DNA from 3 places in the Gordonia paraffinivorans genome. Region 2 is predicted to be linked to each of the others. Evidence: predicted binding sites of a transcription regulator. Region 2 holds the regulator's gene; each other region holds the start of a gene.

What was found. The regulator LexA, encoded in region 2, represses DNA repair genes until DNA is damaged. The targets are predictions, from matches to a motif close to CGAACANNTGTTCG.
Region 1: a site for LexA is predicted at 4,135-4,148, ahead of E1P53_RS19460 (error-prone DNA polymerase). Genes of this name have one in related genera too.
Region 3: a site for LexA is predicted at 4,382-4,395, ahead of E1P53_RS06200 (SAV_6107 family HEPN domain-containing protein). Genes of this name have one in related genera too.

Annotation. Positions count from the first base shown of each region.
Region 1 is NZ_CAACYD010000007.1:1,401,701-1,407,897, forward strand. Features, by position in the region: gene E1P53_RS19445 (DNA polymerase Y family protein) at 1-957, shown strand, start outside; gene E1P53_RS19450 (alanine racemase) at 978-2,063, opposite strand; gene E1P53_RS19455 (SDR family oxidoreductase) at 2,060-4,000, opposite strand; gene E1P53_RS19460 (error-prone DNA polymerase) at 4,162-6,197, shown strand, end outside.
Region 2 is NZ_CAACYD010000005.1:606,450-612,646, reverse strand. Features, by position in the region: gene E1P53_RS04930 (PTS fructose transporter subunit IIABC) at 1-131, opposite strand, end outside; gene pfkB (1-phosphofructokinase) at 128-1,108, opposite strand; gene E1P53_RS04920 (DeoR/GlpR family DNA-binding transcription regulator) at 1,105-1,875, opposite strand; gene E1P53_RS04915 (putative PEP-binding protein) at 1,980-3,680, shown strand; gene lexA (transcriptional repressor LexA) at 3,664-4,371, opposite strand; gene E1P53_RS04905 (LysM peptidoglycan-binding domain-containing protein) at 4,585-5,190, shown strand; gene nrdR (transcriptional regulator NrdR) at 5,289-5,762, shown strand; gene hrpA (ATP-dependent RNA helicase HrpA) at 5,736-6,197, opposite strand, start outside.
Region 3 is NZ_CAACYD010000005.1:886,147-892,343, forward strand. Features, by position in the region: gene ftsL (cell division protein FtsL) at 37-939, opposite strand; gene rsmH (16S rRNA (cytosine(1402)-N(4))-methyltransferase RsmH) at 942-1,928, opposite strand; gene mraZ (division/cell wall cluster transcriptional repressor MraZ) at 2,163-2,606, opposite strand; gene E1P53_RS06195 (SCO2097 family morphological protein) at 3,068-3,469, opposite strand; gene E1P53_RS06200 (SAV_6107 family HEPN domain-containing protein) at 3,649-4,134, opposite strand; gene E1P53_RS06205 (GNAT family N-acetyltransferase) at 4,659-5,318, shown strand; gene E1P53_RS06210 (phytoene desaturase family protein) at 5,315-6,197, shown strand, end outside.

The DNA of each region.
Region 1 (6,197 bases), on a different contig from region 2:
ACCCGATTCGCGCGGGATGCGGTCGTCGCGCACCGGCTGGCCAACGCGCTGCCCGGCCGCGTGCCGTCGGGCCGGTACGTCCCCACCGAGCTGACCGTCGACCACGCCTGTGACCCGCCGGTCGACCGGATCGACGTCGCCGCGTTCATCGGCCGCACGCTCGCGGAGAGACTGCACCGGCGATTGCGTGACGCCGCGGTCGCCTGCACGCGTCTGACCATCGAGGCGACCACCGAACGCGGACAACACCATTCGCGGACCTGGCACTGCGCACAGCCGCTGACGCCGGAGTCGACCGCGGACCGCATCCGGTGGCAGCTGGAGGGCTGGCTGACCGGCGGGCGGTGCAGGCGGACGCAGGATCGGCCGGATTCCCCGATCGTGCGGCTACGGCTGGAACCGGTGGAGGTCGTCGAGGCCGGGGCCCTGCACCATCAGATCTCCGACGGCCGGGCCGACGACCCGGACACCGAGGAACGCGCCCGACGCTCCCTGGTCCGCATCCAGGGCCTGCTGGGCGGCGACGCGGTCCGCATCCCGGTGCTCAGCGGCGGTCGCGGACCCGCCGAGCGGATCACCATGGTCGCCCTCGGCGACGAGCCCACGCCGCAACGCGACCCGTCGGCGCCCTGGCCGGGAAGCCTGCCGCAACCCACCCCGGCGGTGCTGGTGGAGACCGCCATCTGCGTGCTCGACGCGTCCGGCGGTCCGGTGACGGTGACCGAGCGGGGCGCGTTCTCGGCCGAGCCGGTGACCGTCCGCCTGCCGGAGTCCGCCGGGCGTGGCCGCCCGGCCTGCTGGGGTCTGAGCTGGTGGGCGGGACCGTGGCCGGCCGACCTCGATCGATCGGCGGCCGGCGGTCTCGTCGCACGCGCACAGGTCCTGCTCGACGACTCTCGGGCGCTGCTGCTGTGTTATCGGGGAGGGGAGTGGATCGTCGAGGGGGTGTACGAGTGAACCGCCCCGCCGATACCGCGTCAGCTGTTGCGGCCCCGCGCGATCACCGGCCAGCGGGTGTCCTCGCCGTCGATCGCAATCAGCTCGTCGACCAGGTTGACCGCATTGCAGACGTGGTTCGGCACCACTCGCACGAGGCTCCCGACACGCGGGATGTCGTCGGTCGGGGTGTCCGGCCCGAACTCCACCACCGCATGATGCTCGGACAGCTGCACGATGCGGGCGTCGGGGTGGTCGAGGAGCCGGCCGTACCCGGTCGCCCAGGCGGCCCGGTCCGCGCCGAGGATCTTGCTGCCCGAATCGAGGACGATCCGCCGGCAGTCGCGTCGGACGACGGTGGCCACCGCGGTGAGGGCGACGTCGTCGAAACCGCAGGAGCCGATCTCGACCTGCTGGGCGTCGTTGAAGGGATACACCCCGGGCCGGATCTCGGTGAGGACACCCGACCCCACCTCACCGAGCAGGCCGACCGTGGGGGTCGAGCCGCCGCTGCGCACCCGCGCTTCGACACCGGCCCGGCGCAGGCTTTCGGCCGCGACGGCCAGCGCCTCCACCTCGGCGACCGCCGCGGCGCGGCGTGTCTGGCCGGGTCCGTACGAATGGCCGGGGAAGGTGAAGACCCCGATGACGTCGAGTCCCGCGGCCGACGCCGCGGCCGCGACCTCGCCGGCCCGATCGGGCGCCGTGCCGGTGCGGTGCTGTCCGGAGTCCACCTCGACGAGGACCTGCACCGGCGCCGAGTCCAGCGACCCGGCGAGATGCCGTGCGCCCTCGACGGAGTCGACGCCGATGCGCAGCGACACGCGCTCGGCCAGTGCACGGAGCCGGGCGGACTTCTCCGCTCCGGCCCACAGCGGGAATGCGATGAACAGGTCGGTGCAGCCGGTGATGCCTGCGGCGTCGGCGAAGGCCTCGGCCTCCCCGACGGTCGCGACCGTCAGCCCGACCGCGCCGGCATCGATCTGCCTGCGTGCGATCTCGGCGCACTTGTGGGTCTTGGCGTGAGGCCGGACGTCGACCCCGGCCCGGCGGGCCGACGCCGCGAGCGCGGCGAGGTTGCGGTCCAGGCGGTCGACGTCGACCTCCAGGTACGGGGTGTCGATCACGCGTCGCGACCACCCGTGCGGGTGCGGCGGCCCATCGCCGCGGCCGACTCGCCGACCAGCAGGTACTCCTGGTGCAGGATGCGGGTGGTCAGCTCCGGGGTCAGCCGATGACCGATCTCGGCGATCGTACCCAACACCGAACTCACGCGCTTGGGCCGGTGGACGATCGCGTGCAGCACGCGTGCCGCGGCCTTGTCGACGTCCCAGGTCCCGGGCTGGTCGCGGTAGGCCTCGGTCGGCTCGATCATCCGCGTCTTGACCAGCGGCAGACGAACATTGCTGAACGTCACGTGATCGGACACGGTCTCGGTCCCGGTGACGTCGCCGAACGCCTCCAGCGCCGCCTTCGACGCCGCGTACGCGCCGAACCGCGGCCCGCGGGACTGCACCGCAATCGAGGTGACGTTCACGATGTGGCCGGACTGGCGTTCCACCATGTGCGGCAGCAGGCCGAGGGTGAGATTCACCGCCCCGAAGTAGTTGACCGCCATGACCCGGTGGTGGTCGTGGGCGCGGTCCACCGAGTTGATCGCGGCGCGGCGGATCGACCGCCCGGCATTGTTGACGAGCACGTCCACGTGATCGTGTTCGGCGAGCACCGATTTGACGAGTGCGTTGACCGACTCCTCGTCGGTGATGTCGCACCGGTAGGCGACCGCGCGCCCGGGCGGGATGCCCTGCTTGCTGGTCGTCGAATTCAGTTCGTCCACCGCCGCGTCGAGTTCGTCGGCGTTGCGGGCCACGATGATCACGTTGGCGCCGCGGGCGACGCACATGCGGGCGGTCGCCTTGCCGATGCCGCTCGAACCCCCGGTGATGAGGATGTTCTTGCCCACCAGCGGTCCGCGGGGATCGCGACGCCGGTTGCGCGAACGGTCGAGATGGTGGGACCAGTAATGCCACAGCCCGGGCGCGTATTCGGTGAAGTCCGGCACGCTGATGCCGTGATCGTGCAGGACGGCGATCGTGGCGTCGGAAGAGAACTCCACCGGCAGCGAGACCGCGTCGAGCACCGCGGCGGGGATGCCCTGTTGTGCGGCGATCAGATCGCGCCCCACCTTGGCCGCCCCCATGCCGGAGAGGTTCAGCACGGGCTCGACCAGGCGGTGCGGGACCGCGTCGAATCCCTTGGGGGCGCCGAACGCCGGGGCGAGGGCGTTGTACATCTCGGTGGTCGTCAACGACCGGGTGTCGCCGAGGTGGAACACCAGTCCGCTGCGATCCGGCTGCACGGCGATCAGCGCGACCATCGCGGCGGCGACGTAATCGACCGGCACCATGTTGAGCCGGCCGAGATCCGGCATCGGCAGGCGCAGCACACGAGGCAGCCGGCCGAGCATCGCCAGATGCCCGAAGAAGTAGTAGGGGCCGTCGATCTTGTCCATCTCGCCGGTCCGCGAGTCGCCGACCACGATCGACGGGCGGTACACGCGCCACCGCAGCCCCTCGCGTTCGCGCACGACGCGTTCGGCCTCGAACTTCGTGCGGTGATACGCCGTCGGAAAACCCTGGCCGACCTCGAAATCGGCCTCGGTGAAGCGTCCGCGGTGGTCGCCGGCCACTGCGATCGACGACACGTGGTGCATGAGTGCGTCGCGGGCGATCGCGAAGTCGGCGACCCGCGAGGTGCCGAGCACGTTGGCCTCTCGCTGCGACTCGGCGTCGGCGGCCATGTCGTAGATCGCGGCGAGGTGGACGACGTGGTCGATGTCGGGCAGCCCGGCCGGGTCGATGCCGAGGCCCGGACTGGTCAGGTCGCCGACGACGGGTGTCACGCGCTCACCCGCGCCGAGTTCGTCGAGCATGGCGGTGAAGGCGGACCGCGACGACTCGCGCACGAGTGCGTGAACGGTCGCATCGGGGTCGACGGTCAGAAGACGCTCGATGACACGCCGACCGATGAATCCGCTGCCTCCGGTGATGAAGTAGCTGGTCATGGTGATCCCATCGTGATGCGCGGGCGCCAGGTCCCGCTCGATGTCCCCTCCCCCCGAAGGAGATGGAATCTGTCTGGTACTCAGAGTGACACCTAAATCGGGCCAGTGCAATGGGTTCGGTGAGAATATCCATTCGAACTCATGTTCGATAGACTGTCGGTGTGGGCTGGGATCAGGGGCCTCCGACGTGGTCGGAGATGGAGCGGGTGCTCTCCGGTCGGGCGCCCGGCGGCGGTCGGCCGGGGACGGAGTTCGGCCCCGACGACAGCGACCACGCGATGTTTCCGGGCGACGGCAGCGACAGCCCGGCGTGGTCGCGCAAGCGCGGCGCCTACCAGGCCGCCGACATCTCGCGCGGCGCGTCGTCGGTGGCCTACGCCGAACTGCATGCGCACAGTGCCTACAGCTTCCTCGACGGCGCGTCGATGCCGGAGGAGATGGTGGAGGAGGCGCAGCGACTCGGTCTGGAGGCGCTGGCCATCACCGACCACGACGGTTTCTACGGCATCGTCCGATTCGCCGAGGCGGCAAGGGAATTCGGGATGCCGACGGTATTCGGGTCGGAGCTGTCGCTGGAGCCCGACGCCGCCCGGACCGGGCACAACGATCCGCCGGGCGAGCACCTGCTGGTGCTCGCGCGCGACGGCGAGGGCTACCGGCGGTTGTCGCGCGCGATCGCCGACGCGCACATGGTCGCAGGGGAGAAGGGGCTGCTGCGATACGACCGCGACGCATTGGCCGGCGCCGGTGACGGGCACTGGCTGATCCTCACCGGATGCCGCAAGGGGGCGGTCCGGCGCGCCCTCGACCGCGGCGGGGAGCAGGCGGCGGAGATCGCGCTGCGGGAGATGCTCGAGATCTACGGTCGCGACAACGTCGTCTGCGAACTCACCGCGCAGGGGCTGCCCGACGACGACGAGCGCAACGCCGTGCTCGCCGGTCTCGCGGCCCGTGCCGGCATACCGACCGTGGCCACCACCGGCGCACACTTCGCCGCACCCCGACGCCGCCGGCTCGCGATGGCGATGGCCGCGGTCCGCGCACGCACCGACATCGACACCATCGGCGGCTGGATGCCCGGGGTGGCCGGTGCCCACCTGCGCAGCGGCGACGAGATGGCGCGGCTGATGCCCGCGCACCTCGACGCGATCGACAACGCGGTCGGCATCGCCTCGGACTGCGCCTTCCGGCTGGGCCTCATCGCACCGCAGCTGCCGCCGTTCGACGTCCCGGAGGGGCACACCGAGGCGAGTTGGCTGCGAGAACTGACCATGACGCGCGCACGTCGCCGATACGGGACGCCGGCCGAACATCCGCAGGCCTACCAGCAGATCGAACACGAACTCGTCATCATCGAGGCGCTCTCGTTCCCCGGCTACTTCCTCGTCGTCGCCGACATCGTCGACTTCTGCAAGGCCAACGACATCCTGTGCCAGGGCCGGGGGAGCGCGGCCAATTCCGCGGTCTGTTACGCGCTCGGCATCACCAACGTCGACCCGGTCGCCAACGGGCTGCTGTTCGAACGGTTCCTCGCCCCGGAGCGCGACGGGCCCCCGGACATCGACGTGGACATCGAATCCGACCGGCGCGAGGAGGCGATCCAGTACGTCTACCGCCGGTACGGGCGCGATCGCAGCGCGCAGGTGGCCAACGTCATCACCTACCGCGGCCGGTCGGCCATCCGCGACATGGCGCGTGCGCTCGGCTACGCGCCCGGTCAGCAGGACGCCTGGTCGAAATCGCCGGACACCGCACCCGACGACGTCGCCGAACTCGCCGGCGAGATCCTCGGCATGCCACGGCATCTGGGAATCCACTCCGGCGGGATGGTGATCTGCGACCGGCCCATCGCCGACGTCTGCCCCACCGAGTGGGCGCGGATGGAGAACCGCAGCGTGTTGCAGTGGGACAAGGACGACTGCGCGGCCATCGGTCTGGTGAAGTTCGACCTCCTGGGCCTGGGCATGCTGTCGGCGCTGCACTACGCGATCGACCTGGTCGCCGAACACAAGGGGATCGAGGTCGACCTGGCGACCCTGGACCTCTCCGAACCCGCCGTCTACGAGATGCTCTGCCGCGCCGACTCGGTGGGGGTGTTCCAGGTGGAGTCGCGGGCGCAGATGGCGACCCTCCCGCGACTGAAGCCGCGCTGTTTCTACGACCTCGTCGTCGAGGTGGCCCTCATCCGCCCCGGTCC
Region 2 (6,197 bases):
AGGTCGGCAGGGTCGGTCGTCCGCCCGGCCGCGCCGAGCGCATCGCTGAGGGCGGTGATGACGGCGGCGGGATCGGCGCCGGCGTCGACGTCGAGACTCACCGTCTGCGCGGTGATGATTCGCTCGGTCATGACATGTCCTTCGCGGGGGATGGGGTGGGGCTGCAGAACTCGGTCACGGTGACCCCGGCCGGGTTCAGCTGGTCGGGCGTCGGGGATGCGGTGCCGGCGAGTGCGGCGGCCGCCGACCCGTAGGCGACGGCGTGACGCAGGCAGTCGGGCGCCGGCGCTCCGGATGATTGTGCGATGAGGTATCCGGCGAGCGAGGAGTCCCCGGCACCGACCGTGCTGCGCGGCGTGACCGGCGGCGGGGTGGCGATCCAGGTGCCGGCCCGGGTGACCAGTACGGCGCCACGGGCGCCGAGGGTGGCCAGGACGTTCCCGCCGATCTGCTCGACCAGTGTCGACGCGGCATCCACCACGGGCCCGAGATCATTGCGCGACAACGCCGCTCGGAACACGGCCGGATCGGTGCCGGTGAGCTCGGCGAGTTCGTCCTCGTTCGGCTTGATCAGGTCGAGTCGGCCGGCGGCCGCGGCGCGCAACGGTTCGCCGGAGGTGTCGACGGCGACGCGGCACCCTGCGGTCATCAGCGCGTCGGCGATGCGGCGATACCAGTCGTGCGGCACGCCCGGTGGCAGTGAACCGCAGAGGGTGACCCAGGCCGCGCCCTCGGCGTGGGTTCGGATCAGCGTGGTGAGCTCGTCGAGCTGTTCCGGCGTGAGCGGTACACCGGGGGCGTTCACCTTGGTGGTCGTGCCGTCGGACTCGGCGATGGTGACGTTCGAACGCACCTCGTCGTCGACGGAAACTGCGTCGTATGGGAGCCCGAGGTCGTCGAGGGCGGCGAGCAGCGGGTCGCCGGGACGCGCGGGGAGTAGCGCACAGGTCGCCAGCCCCGCCGTCGCGACGGTGCGGGACACATTGACTCCCTTGCCGCCCGGCTGCGCCCGGACGACTCCCGCGCGCTGGACCTCGCCGCGACGCAGGGGCCCGCCGAGCTCGAGAGTGCGGTCGAGGCTCGGATTGGCGGTGACGGTCAGGATCACGCGATCACGACCTCGATGCCGCGTGCGGACAGCGCGGCCGAGAACTGCGGGTCGATCCCGGAATCTGTGACGAGGACGTCGATGTCGTCGACGGTCGCGAACCCGGAGAGCTCCTCGCGGCCCATCTTCGAGCTGTCGGCGAGCACGATGACCCGCTGTGCCGCGGCGACCATCGCGGACTTCACCGCCGCCTCGTCGGGGTCCGGAGTGGATAGTCCGTGCGCTTCGGTGAGGCCGTTGGTGCCGACGAACGCGGTGGTGATCCGCATCCGGGACAGTGCGGCCACGGTCTGCGCGCCCACGGTCGCCTGGGTCAGGCCGCGCACGCGGCCCCCGAGTGCGTGCAGGCCGTCGACGTGGCGGGCGGCGAGCAGGCCGGCGATGGGCAGGCTGTTGGTGATGAGGGTCAGTGTGCGATCGCGGGGCAGTGCCTCGGCCGCGCGATAGGTCGTGGTGCCGGCGTCGAACAGGACCGATCCGCCGTCGGGTGGGAGAAAGGACATCGCGGCACGACCGATCGCGGCCTTCTCCTCGGTCTGGGCGGTCTCCCGCTCGGCGACGCCGAGTTCTGCGACGACACGCATCACCTCGGGGCGGACGGCCCCGCCGTGCACGCGCTGCACGTGTCCCGCCTTCTCGAGAACCGCGAGGTCGCGACGAACGGTCTCGCTGGTCACATCGAACTTCGCGGCGAGCTCGGCCACCGATGCCCGGCCCGCGACGCGAACCTCGTCGGCGATGGCCTGTTGTCTCTCCTCGGCGTACACGCTGCTCCGATCTGATGTGGGGTCGTGTTGGTTTCGGTGTTGATGTGATTCTGTTTACGCTTGTTTGTGTTGACAAGTCAAGGCGTTTTTGTAAGCGTGGTCACATGACGCAGACACTGACAGGCACCCCGGTCGTCGGTGGCGTGGCCTACGGCCCCGCGCTCTGGCCGGGGGTGCGGCCCGATTACTCCGCCGAGGCGCTCGGTTCGACCAGCGAGGTGCCGGAGGATCGTCGAGCGGACGAGGTCGAACGGTTCGCCCGCGCCGCAGCTGTCGTGGCCGCACGCCTGCGTGACCGGGCGTCACAGAACACCGGCGCGGCCGCCGAGGTGCTCGCCGCGACGGCAGCGCTCGCAGAGGACCGCGGCTGGGTCGGTGCGGCGACGAAGCTCGTCGAGAAGGGGGTGAGCGCACCGGCGGCGGCCGCGGCCGCAACCGAACAGTTCGCCGCGGTGTTCAGCAGGATGGGCGGCCTGATGGCCGAACGCGTCACCGACCTCAACGACGTCCGCGACCGCGTCGTCGCCGAACTTCTCGGCCTGCCGGAGCCCGGCGTCCCGACGCCGGACGTCCCGTCGGTGCTGCTCGCCGATGATCTCGCGCCCGCCGACACCGCGGGTCTCGACCCCGCCACGACCATCGCGCTGGTGACCCGTCTCGGCGGCCCCACCAGTCACACCGCGATCATCGCGCGCCAGCTCGGGATCCCGTGTGTCGTCGCCGTGCCCGGACTCGGCGCGATCGACGTGGGCACACCGGTTCTCGTCGACGGGACCGCGGGAGAGGTCGTCGTCGCCCCCGACGCCGCGGAGGCGCAGGAGAGGGTCACGGCACATCGACGTCGCGCCGCGCGGATCGCGGGCTGGACCGGACCCGGCCGCACCGCCGACGGCGTCGAGGTCGCCGTCCTGGCCAACGTCGCAGACGGCGCGTCGGCCCGCGCCGCGACGGCGCATCCCGTCGAAGGGGTGGGCCTGTTCCGCACCGAACTAGCCTTTCTCGGACGCGCCGACGAGCCGTCGGTCGACGACCAGGCCGCCATCTACCGCGAGGTCTTCGACGCGTTCGCCGGCCGGAAGGTGGTCGTGCGCACCCTCGACGCAGGCTCGGACAAGCCGCTGCGGTTCGTCGACCACCCGGACGAGGCCAACCCGGCCCTCGGTGTGCGCGGTGATCGGATCGCGTTGGCGCACCCGGAGGTCCGTGAACGCCAGCTCGACGCGATAGCACAGGCGGCGCGGGAGACCGGGAGCCGGCCGTGGGTGATGGCGCCGATGATCGCCTCGCCGGCCGAGGCCGCGGCCTTCGCGGCGCGGGTACGCGCGCGCGACCTCGTCGCCGGGGTCATGGTCGAGGTGCCCGCCGCGGCGATCCTCGCGCCCGCGATCCTCGCCGAGGTCGACTTCGTGTCGATCGGCACCAATGACCTCACGCAGTACACGATGGCCGCCGACCGGATGTCGGCCGACCTCTCCGCCCTCACCGACCCGTGGCAACCCGCGGTACTGCACCTCGTCGCGGCGGTCGCGAAAGCCGGTCGCGCCCTGGGTAAACCGGTGGGCGTCTGCGGCGAGGCGGCGGCCGACCCGGCTCTGGCGTGCGTCCTGGTGGGTCTCGGCGTCACCTCGCTGTCGAGTGCCCCGGCCGCGTCCGCGGCCGTCGGCGCCGCACTCGGCGAGGTCACTCTCACCGCATGTGAGAACGCGGCGGCCGCTGCGCTGGCCACCACCGATCCGGCTGCGGCCCGCGCGGCGGCCGCCGCGGTGCTCGGAAGTGAACCCGAGGGTGTCAGATCCGCCGGATGACGGTGACGACCTTGCCCAGGATGACGGCGTCGTCACCGGGGATCGGGTCGAACAACTCGTTGTGCGGCATCAGCCACACATGACCCTTCTGGCGCTTGAACGTCTTGACCGTGGCCTCGCCGTCGATCATCGCGGCCACGATGTCGCCGTTGTCGGCCACGTTCTGCTGACGGACCACGACCCAGTCGCCGTCGCAGATCGCCGCGTCGATCATCGACTCGCCGACGACCTTGAGCAGGAACAGCGATCCCTCGCCGACGAGTTCGCGGGGGAGCGGGAAGACGTCCTCGACGGCCTCCTCGGCGAGGATCGGGCCGCCGGCGGCGATCCGGCCGAGGACCGGGACGAAGGTCGGCTCGGGGAGCGGCTCGCCGTTGGGGGAGGTCGGGGTCGGAGGCTCGTTCGGGGCTATGTTGACCGCGCGCGGACGGTTGGCGTCGCGCTTGAGGAGTCCCTTGCGCTCGAGCGTGCGCAACTGGTGGGCCACCGAGGAGGTGGAGGTGAGGCCGACCGCGTCGCCGATCTCCCGGATGCTCGGCGGGTAGCCGCGCTCGCGCACCGACTTGCGGATCACCTCGAGGACGCCACGCTGACGCGGCGTGAGGGAGGCCTCCGCAGCCGCGATGTCCTCGGGGCTGACGGGCTCGTCGGCGCCCCGCGGTGGAGTGCGCTTACCGCCGTCATCGCTCATGGTCGGGTTCCTCTCGATTCCGAACGTGCTGGTAGATGGCTTCGACTGGGGACGAGCCTAACCGAGGATCCCGCCGGCATCAAACATTTGTTCGACGTGTCGCGAGACATTGTCGGAGCCGCGTGGTAGAAATCGAACATCAGTTCATCGAACAGGTGATCGACTGTCGAACGGTTCGAACACCCGGTTCGACCGACCACACCGGAGGGCCCCATGCGCACCGCGACTCTCGCCGACCCGATCCGCGTCGACACCCTGCGCCCCGATGTCGTGCGCGCCGGTACCGGCCGCACCCGCCTCGTCCCCGGCGACGCCGATCCCGTCGTTCCCGGTCGTCGCGCCGTCCCGCGCCGGCGCCCGGCGGACAACCGGGCCGCCGACAACCGACCCGCACCGGAGTCGGTGATCTACGGTCCCCGGATCGCCGCGACGCGGTGTGCGTCGCCGGTGGGCACGCGAGGGCGCGGTCTCGTCCCGGCGCGCGTGGATGCCGACGATCGCGCGCTGCGCGTCGCGCCGTCGGCGGCGATCCGCCGTCGTCGCCGGACCGCGGTCGCGATCCTCGCCGGGGTCGGCCTGGCACTCGCGGTGTGGGTGCTGTCGGTCGTCGGCCAGAACTACGCGGCGTCGGTCGCGCCCTCGGCGGTCGGCACCGAGGTGGTCCACGTGCGCTCGGGTGACTCGCTCACCGGCATCGCCGCCCGGGTGGCGCCCGACCTGCCGCGTGAGGCGGTCGTCGAGGACATCATCCGACTGAACGACCTGCCGTCGAGCGGTCTTCGCGTCGGTCAGCCACTCCTGACGCCGAGGTACCGATAGGCCCGACGGTATCCTCGATGTCACAGGGACCGGCCGAGACACGGCCCGACGCGGCGAACGTCGGCGCGGAGAGGTCCCGCGACCCGCGTGAGGATACGATGCGCTGCCCCTTCTGCAAGAACGACGACACCAAGGTCATCGACTCGCGTGTCGCTGACGAGGGACAGGCCATCAGGCGTCGTCGTTCCTGTGTCGCATGCGGCCGCCGGTTCTCCACGGTGGAGAGCGCGGTTCTGGCCGTCGTCAAGCGCAACGGCGTCACCGAGCCGTTCAGCCGCGAGAAGGTGATGCGCGGTGTGCGGCGTGCCTGCCAGGGACGCGATGTCGCCGAGGACGCGCTGGCGCAGCTCGCCCAGCAGGTCGAGGACACGGTCCGGGCCAGCGGTTCGGCCGAGATCCCCAGCAACGAGGTCGGTCTCGCGATCCTGAAGCCGCTGCGCGACCTCGACGAGGTGGCCTACCTCCGGTTCGCGTCCGTGTACCGGTCATTCGACTCGATCGACGACTTCCAGCGCGAGATCGACGATCTCCGGTCGGCCAGGGAGTCAGCCGAGTCGGTCAAGAGTTCGTAGGACCCGCTTCTCCGACACCGGATAGGCGGTGCCGAGCCGCTCGGCGAACAGACTCACGCGGAGTTCCTCCACCAGCCACTGCGCTTCCTCGTTGACGTGGTCCCGGCGATGCTCGGGAACCTGCGTCAGGCGCTGTGCCCAGCGCTCGGTCACCCGATCCACCACGGCCACTCCGGCCTGATCCCGTGCCGCCGAGGCGGGCAGGGCCTGCAGTCGGGCCTGTGCCGCCTCGAGGTAGCGGGGGACGTGTTGCAGATGCCTACGCGGGGTGGCGCCGACGAATCCGTCGAAGACGAGGTTGTCGAGCTGCTCGGCGACGTCGTCGGCGGCCAGCGAGCCGGCGTGGCGGTCGACCGCCGCGCGCACCGGTGCGACCCGGCGGAGAACCTCGACGGCGAGATCGAAGTAGGCGGGCGCGGCCTCGGCGACTCGCGG
Region 3 (6,197 bases), 280 kb from region 2:
CGGTGGTTCGCGATTCGTCCGTGCGCATCCGCCACCTCAGGTGCGGGGCACCACGTTCGGGGCCGGTACGGGCGTCGTCGGTCGCGGCGCCGGGGACTGCTGCGCCGGCGACCGGGGGTCCGGGCTCGGAGGTGCCTGGCCTGCCCCCGGGGTCGGCGGGAGCGTGTTCACCGGTGGCGCCGGCTGTCCGGAGGGCGACGGCGGCGCCGGCTGTCCGGAGGGCGCCGGGGCGGGCGGGTTCGCCGGGGCGGCCGCAGCGCTTCCGCCCAGACCGATCGAGTCGTCCACCTGCTTCGGGTCGATCTTCTCGGTCGGGTCCGGGGTGGGCTGCGGGTTCAGGTCCACCATCGGCTTGCCGGAGGCCGGCGCGGGCTTGCCGACGATCCGCGGCCGACGGGGATCGTCGACGATCATCCGGGCCGGGTTCTGCGCCGGGATCATGCCGAGACGTGTTGCCTCCCGGGACAACTCGGGCGCCGAGTTGCCTGACTCGTAATCGCGCTTGAGGGCGTCCCGCTGGTCGATCAGGGCCTGGTTCTCCGCCCGCTCGATCCCGAGACGGTAGGAGTCCTGCGCCGCCTTCGTCGACAGCCACAGGCTCAGTCCGAGCCCGAGGACGAGCAGCGCGATCACCGGGACGACGAAAGGCGTGTGCTGCAACCGTTCCCGGAACGACACCCCGGCCAGCGACAGTCCCCCGCGGGTTGCGGGTGTCGTCGCCGCCATGCGCTTGCGCCTGCGATCGAGGGCACGTTGCGCAGCCTTGGACCGGGTGGCCCGCTCGGATTCCATCCGGGCACGCCGCGACAGCCGGGTGTCACCGGCCGCGGCGCCGCGTCGTGATCCGCGTCCCGCGTCGCCCCGACCGCGGGCGTCCGACCGCCTGGACTCCGAACGTCGTGAGCCCGAGCGCGTCGGGGCCTCTTGCGCGACAGTCATGCTCAGCCCTTCTTCTCGACTCGTTCGATCGCCCGGACCCGCACCGGGGCGGATCGCGGATTGCTGGTCAGTTCCTCCTCGTCCGGACGCTCGGCACCGCGCGTCACGAGACGGAATTCGGCCGCCATGCCGGGCAGTTCGACCGGAAGCCCGGGCGGCGACTTCGACGTCGTACGGGCGACGAACTCCCGCTTGACGATCCGGTCCTCGAGCGACTGATAGCTCATGACCACCACCCGTCCGCCGACGACGAGGGCGTCGAGCGCGGCCGGAAGCGCCTCCCGGAGAACGTCGAGTTCGTGGTTCACCTCGATGCGCAGGGCCTGGAAGGTCCGCTTGGCCGGATGCCCTCCGGTGCGGCGGGTGGCCGCCGGGATGGTGGCGTACAGCAGCTCCACCAGGCGTGCGCTGGTGGTGAAGGGTTCCTTCTCCCGCTCCCGGATGACGGCCGAGGCGATCTTGCCCGCGAAGCGCTCTTCCCCGTACTCGGAGAGGACCCGGGCCAGTTCGCCGTGCGAGTAGGTGTTGAGGATGTCCGCGGCGGTCAGCGGGTCGGCGGGATTCATCCGCATGTCCAGCGGGGCGTCGACGGAGTAGGCGAAGCCGCGGCCGGCCTGGTCGAGCTGCATCGAAGAGACCCCGAGGTCGAACAGGGCGGCGTCGATCGACGTCTCCCCCGCCTCGGCGAGGACGTCGTCGATCTCGTGGAAGGTCGCCTGGTGCAGCGAGATCCGGTTCGAGTGCGGCTCGAGCCGACGCCGCGCGATGTCGAGTGCCGAGGAGTCCCGGTCGATGCCGATGACCCGCACGTTCGGGAAGGCGTTCAGGATGAGTTCGCTGTGCCCGCCGGCTCCGAGAGTGGCGTCGAGGAAGACGCGGGTCTCGTCCGATTCCAGTGCCGGGGTGAGCAGTTCGACGATCCGGCGCCCCATGACCGGGATGTGGCCGAACTCGCCGGACCGGCGTGTGTCGTCACCAGTGTCATCCACTCGAGGGCCCCCATCGGCGTTTCGGCCTGATCGTTCGGCAGGTTCGTGTCGGCTCTTCCATCTGTGTCACCGAGGTGACGTCTCGGGCAGGGTCGCAGAGTGCGGGTCCGGGGTTCCGGATGGAGCGGGGTCCCGGTCCGATCACGCACCTGGCGTTGGGGAAGTACGCCAGGGTCGTGCCGGACCGGGGCCTCGTGCCACCCGAAGCCGTGGTCCTCTTCTGCGGCCCCTCGGCTACAGGACCGCGTTCAACGCGGCCGAGTTGGCTGCCGAGAAGTCCTCCTCGTGCCGGGCCTGGTACTCGTCCCATGCGGCCGAATCCCAGATCTCGACGTGGTCGTAGGCGCCGAACACCACGCATTCCTTGGACAGTCCCGCGTAGGTCCGATGGGCGGCGGACAGGACGATCCTGCCCTGACCGTCCGGCCGCTGTTCTTCCGAACCGGCGAAGAACGTCCGCTGGAACGCACGCAGATCGGGGTTGCTGCGTGACGCCTCGACGATCCTCGCCGCGATCGCGTCGAACTCCTCGGTCCGATACACCGACAGGCTGTGATCCTGGCCTTTCGTGACCACCAATCCTCCCGCCAGATCGTCGCGGAACCGCGCAGGCAACGTGAGTCGCCCCTTGTCGTCCAACTTGGGCCGGTATTCGCCGACAAATCGCACAGACGACATGTCGACACCTCCTGCCCCCTGGGATTCACGCTCCGGATCGCTTCACCCAGTGCTGTCACAGTACCCCACTTTCCCCCACTTTCCACCCCAGGTGCCCACTCGATCTCCCATCGGCAGTAAATCCCCAGTTCAGAAGGGTGAAATTTTGGGTCGATCTGCGTGTCCCGACGATCGGACCACGTCGAACCGCGGTTACACCCGAGCCTCATGTGACGTGAGAGGCGTCTGCGACCTGCATTTGTCCCGGAGTGGGGCGAAGTGGGGAGCCCAGGTGGGGGGAAGTGGGGACTCCCGGTGGGGAGCAGTGGGGGAACGCGTGGCGGGCGGCCGCGTACCGTCGGGCCGGCAGCCGCGGTACCGGGTCCGACATACACGCAAAGAGCCGCGTCCCGAGACGGGACGCGGCTCTGTCTCTGAGTCGTATCGGGGCCACCGACGCCCTCAGGGGGCGCGGTGGGGCCTCACTCCTGTTCGAAGCGGCGGTTGAAGCGCTCCTCCATCCGTTCGGACAGCTTGCGCTTGCCTCCGCGGCCACCGGCAGGCTTGCGGGCGCCGCGACCGATGGGGGTCACCGTCGCGTCGTCGGAATCGTCACCCCACAGGGCGAAGAGTCCGGCGCCGAACATCACCAGGAAGCCCAGGAGGCTGACGATCGGGAAACCCCCGATGTCGATCTTGACGATGAGACCGCCGACGAGCAGTACCAGGCCGACGGCGAAGATCGCCACGGCCTGCAGGCGGCGACGGCCACTCGACCTGCCCAGCCGACGGCTCTTGACGCTGGACGCAAACTTGGGGTCTTCCGCGTACAGAGCGCTCTCGATCTGTTCGAGCATGCGTTGCTCGTGCTCCGAAAGTGGCACCGACCCTCCTTCTCCCTGATCCGCGACGCCGACGTCGGTCAACCGCGACCGGTAGGGCGTCTGCGCCATATATACACCCATGATACGAGGTGAAATCGGCCGCGACCACCATAACCGGGTCTTGTACGGGACGAACCGATCACGGTTTCATGCCGAGCACACAGGAAACGTGCCGCACCTCACGCGGTCTGCCCGATATGGACCTCGTCCGTCCCGAATTTGCCTTGTTCGTAGGCGATGACGAGGGTCTCGACCTTGCGAAGGAAGTCGACGACGAGCAACCGCATGCCGGCGACGCTCTCCGGATCGAGAGTCCGGATGATCCCCGACTCGATCTTCATGCGTACAGACGACAGCGATGCGAAGCGCGCGGCGGGACCGGCCAGCTCGGGCACGACGACCCCGATGCGCGTCCACGCGTTGGAGGTCCTGCGCCGCGTCGTGGTCGGCGGCTCGCCGATCGCGAGCGCCGCACCTGCGGCACGCAGCGCGACCAGATAGAGCTGCCGGAAACGCTCGGCGTCGTCGGTGACACCGTCGGCGTTGTCGAGGAGCAGATGCGCGCGCTGGAGGAGATCCCGGGCACGACCGACCATGACCGGGTCGACGGGAACCCCGCGGCGCGACCCCGATGCAGACCGGCGGGTGGTGGTCCTGCTGGGCATGGCGTCCTCCTCTCTGCCGTGCACCCCTCTCGTGCACCGGGCCGGCAACACCCGGCGTTCCGTGCCGCCGGGGCTGTGTCGTACCGAAGCCTGCCGGAAGGGTCTGACATCGCTCGGCCCGCTCACTCGGCGGAGTGCACCACACGTGCGGCGGCGAGGCGTGTCCGGCGGCAGACGCTTCCCTCGTCCGCCACCGGACCGCCCGAGTCGTCGGATGAACGCGAACAGCTTGCGGAGGCACATTCATCGAACACCCGTTCGACACGTTCAATATAGCTAGCGACGGGCACCTCTTCAAGACGTGGACCGTCACCTTCGTGCGGGCGCGGATCGGCCGATCGGCACACGCACGTGGATCGAACGCAACTGGTTCAACACCAGGGCCCACGGCCCGAATTCCGCGACCGGCGGGTTCGGGGCCACGGGCGGAGCCTGCACCGAGAGGACAGTCCCACCAGCATGGTCCAGAACACCGCGACCCACCGGGTGTGGACGACGGGCGCCGATCGACAGGCGGCCCGGCCGTGACCATCCGGCTGGTGACCCTGAGCGGTCAGGACTCGCACATCTGGCTCGAGCCGGCGCTCGACGTGTACGTGACCGCGATGGGATACCCCCGCGGGACCGAGATCCATCGCGCCGCCCTGTGGCGCGAGCACATCGCCCGGCCCGGCTGGCGCGCGATCGGGGCGATCGCGACCATCCCACCGGACGAGGCGCAGGCCATGCCCGCCGCGCGGCGCCGGGTCGCCCCGCCCGTCGGCCGGGGCCCGGGCGACGTCCTCGTCGGCATCGCCTACGGCTACACCGGCGCCACCGGCCAGTGGTGGAACCAGCAGCTGCGACTCGGACTGCGCCAGACCGGCCGCTCCCCCGAGGACATCGAGGCCATCGCGCGCGACTACTTCGAGCTCACCGAGCTCCACGTCCACCCCACCGCCCAGGGGCACGGCATCGGACAATGGCTGCTGGTCAACCTGCTCGCCGACCGTCCGGAACGCCACGTCCTGCTGTCGACCCCGGAGATCCCGGCCGAGCGCAACCGGGCCTGGTCGTTGTACCGACGCATGGGTTTCCAGGACGTCCTGCGCAGCTTCACCTTCACCGGCGACCCGCGCCCGTTCGCCTTCCTCGGCCGCCCGCTGCCCCTCGAGTTCCGCCCGCAGGCCGGCGAGGCGGGATGACCGCGCCGCGCACCCCGTCGGCCACACCGCACGGCCTCCGGCGCGATGCGGTGATCGTCGGCGGCGGCCACAACGGTCTCATCGCCGCGGCCTATCTCGCGCAGGCCGGGCGCGACGTCGAGGTGCTCGAGCGCGACGCCATCCCCGGCGGCGCGGTGTCCACCGTCGAGCGCTTTCCGGGACACCGCATCGACCGCGGCTCGTCGGCGCACCTGATGATCCGGCACTCCCCCGTCCTCGACGACCTCGACCTCGCCGCCCACGGGCTGCGGTACATCGACTGCGACCCGTGGGCATTCGTCCCGGCCACCGACTCGGCTCCGGCGATCGTCTTCCGCACCGACCTCGACGCCACCTGCGCTTCGATCGAACGTTCTTGCGGCGCAAGGGATGCCGCCGCCTACCGGGAGTTCGTCGCGACCTGGACCCCGCGGGCCGCGGCGGTGATGGACGCGTTCTACCAGCCGGCGACGATGGGCCGTTTCGGCCGCTCCTTCCTCGGCCTCGGGTCCACCGCGTCGTCGGCCCGCACCGGCGTGATCGGCCGCCGCGGGGGCGAGATGCTCAACCTGACCGCCGAGCTCATGGCCCCCGGCGACGCGCTGCTCGACCGCTGGTTCGACTCCGAGCACCTCAAGGCCGGCCTCGCCTGGTTCGGCGCGCAGTCCGGCCCGCCCATGAGCGCGCCGGGCACCGCGCCGATGATCGGTTTCGCCGCACTCATGCACCGGATTCCCCCGGGACGCGCGGTCGGCGGCAGCGGGGCCCTGACCGACGCGCTCGTGAGCCGGATCGGCGCCGACGGCGGGCAGATCTCGTGCGGCGACCCCGCCGTGTCGATCACGCGATGCGGCGACCACTGGCGGGTCGAGACCGCGT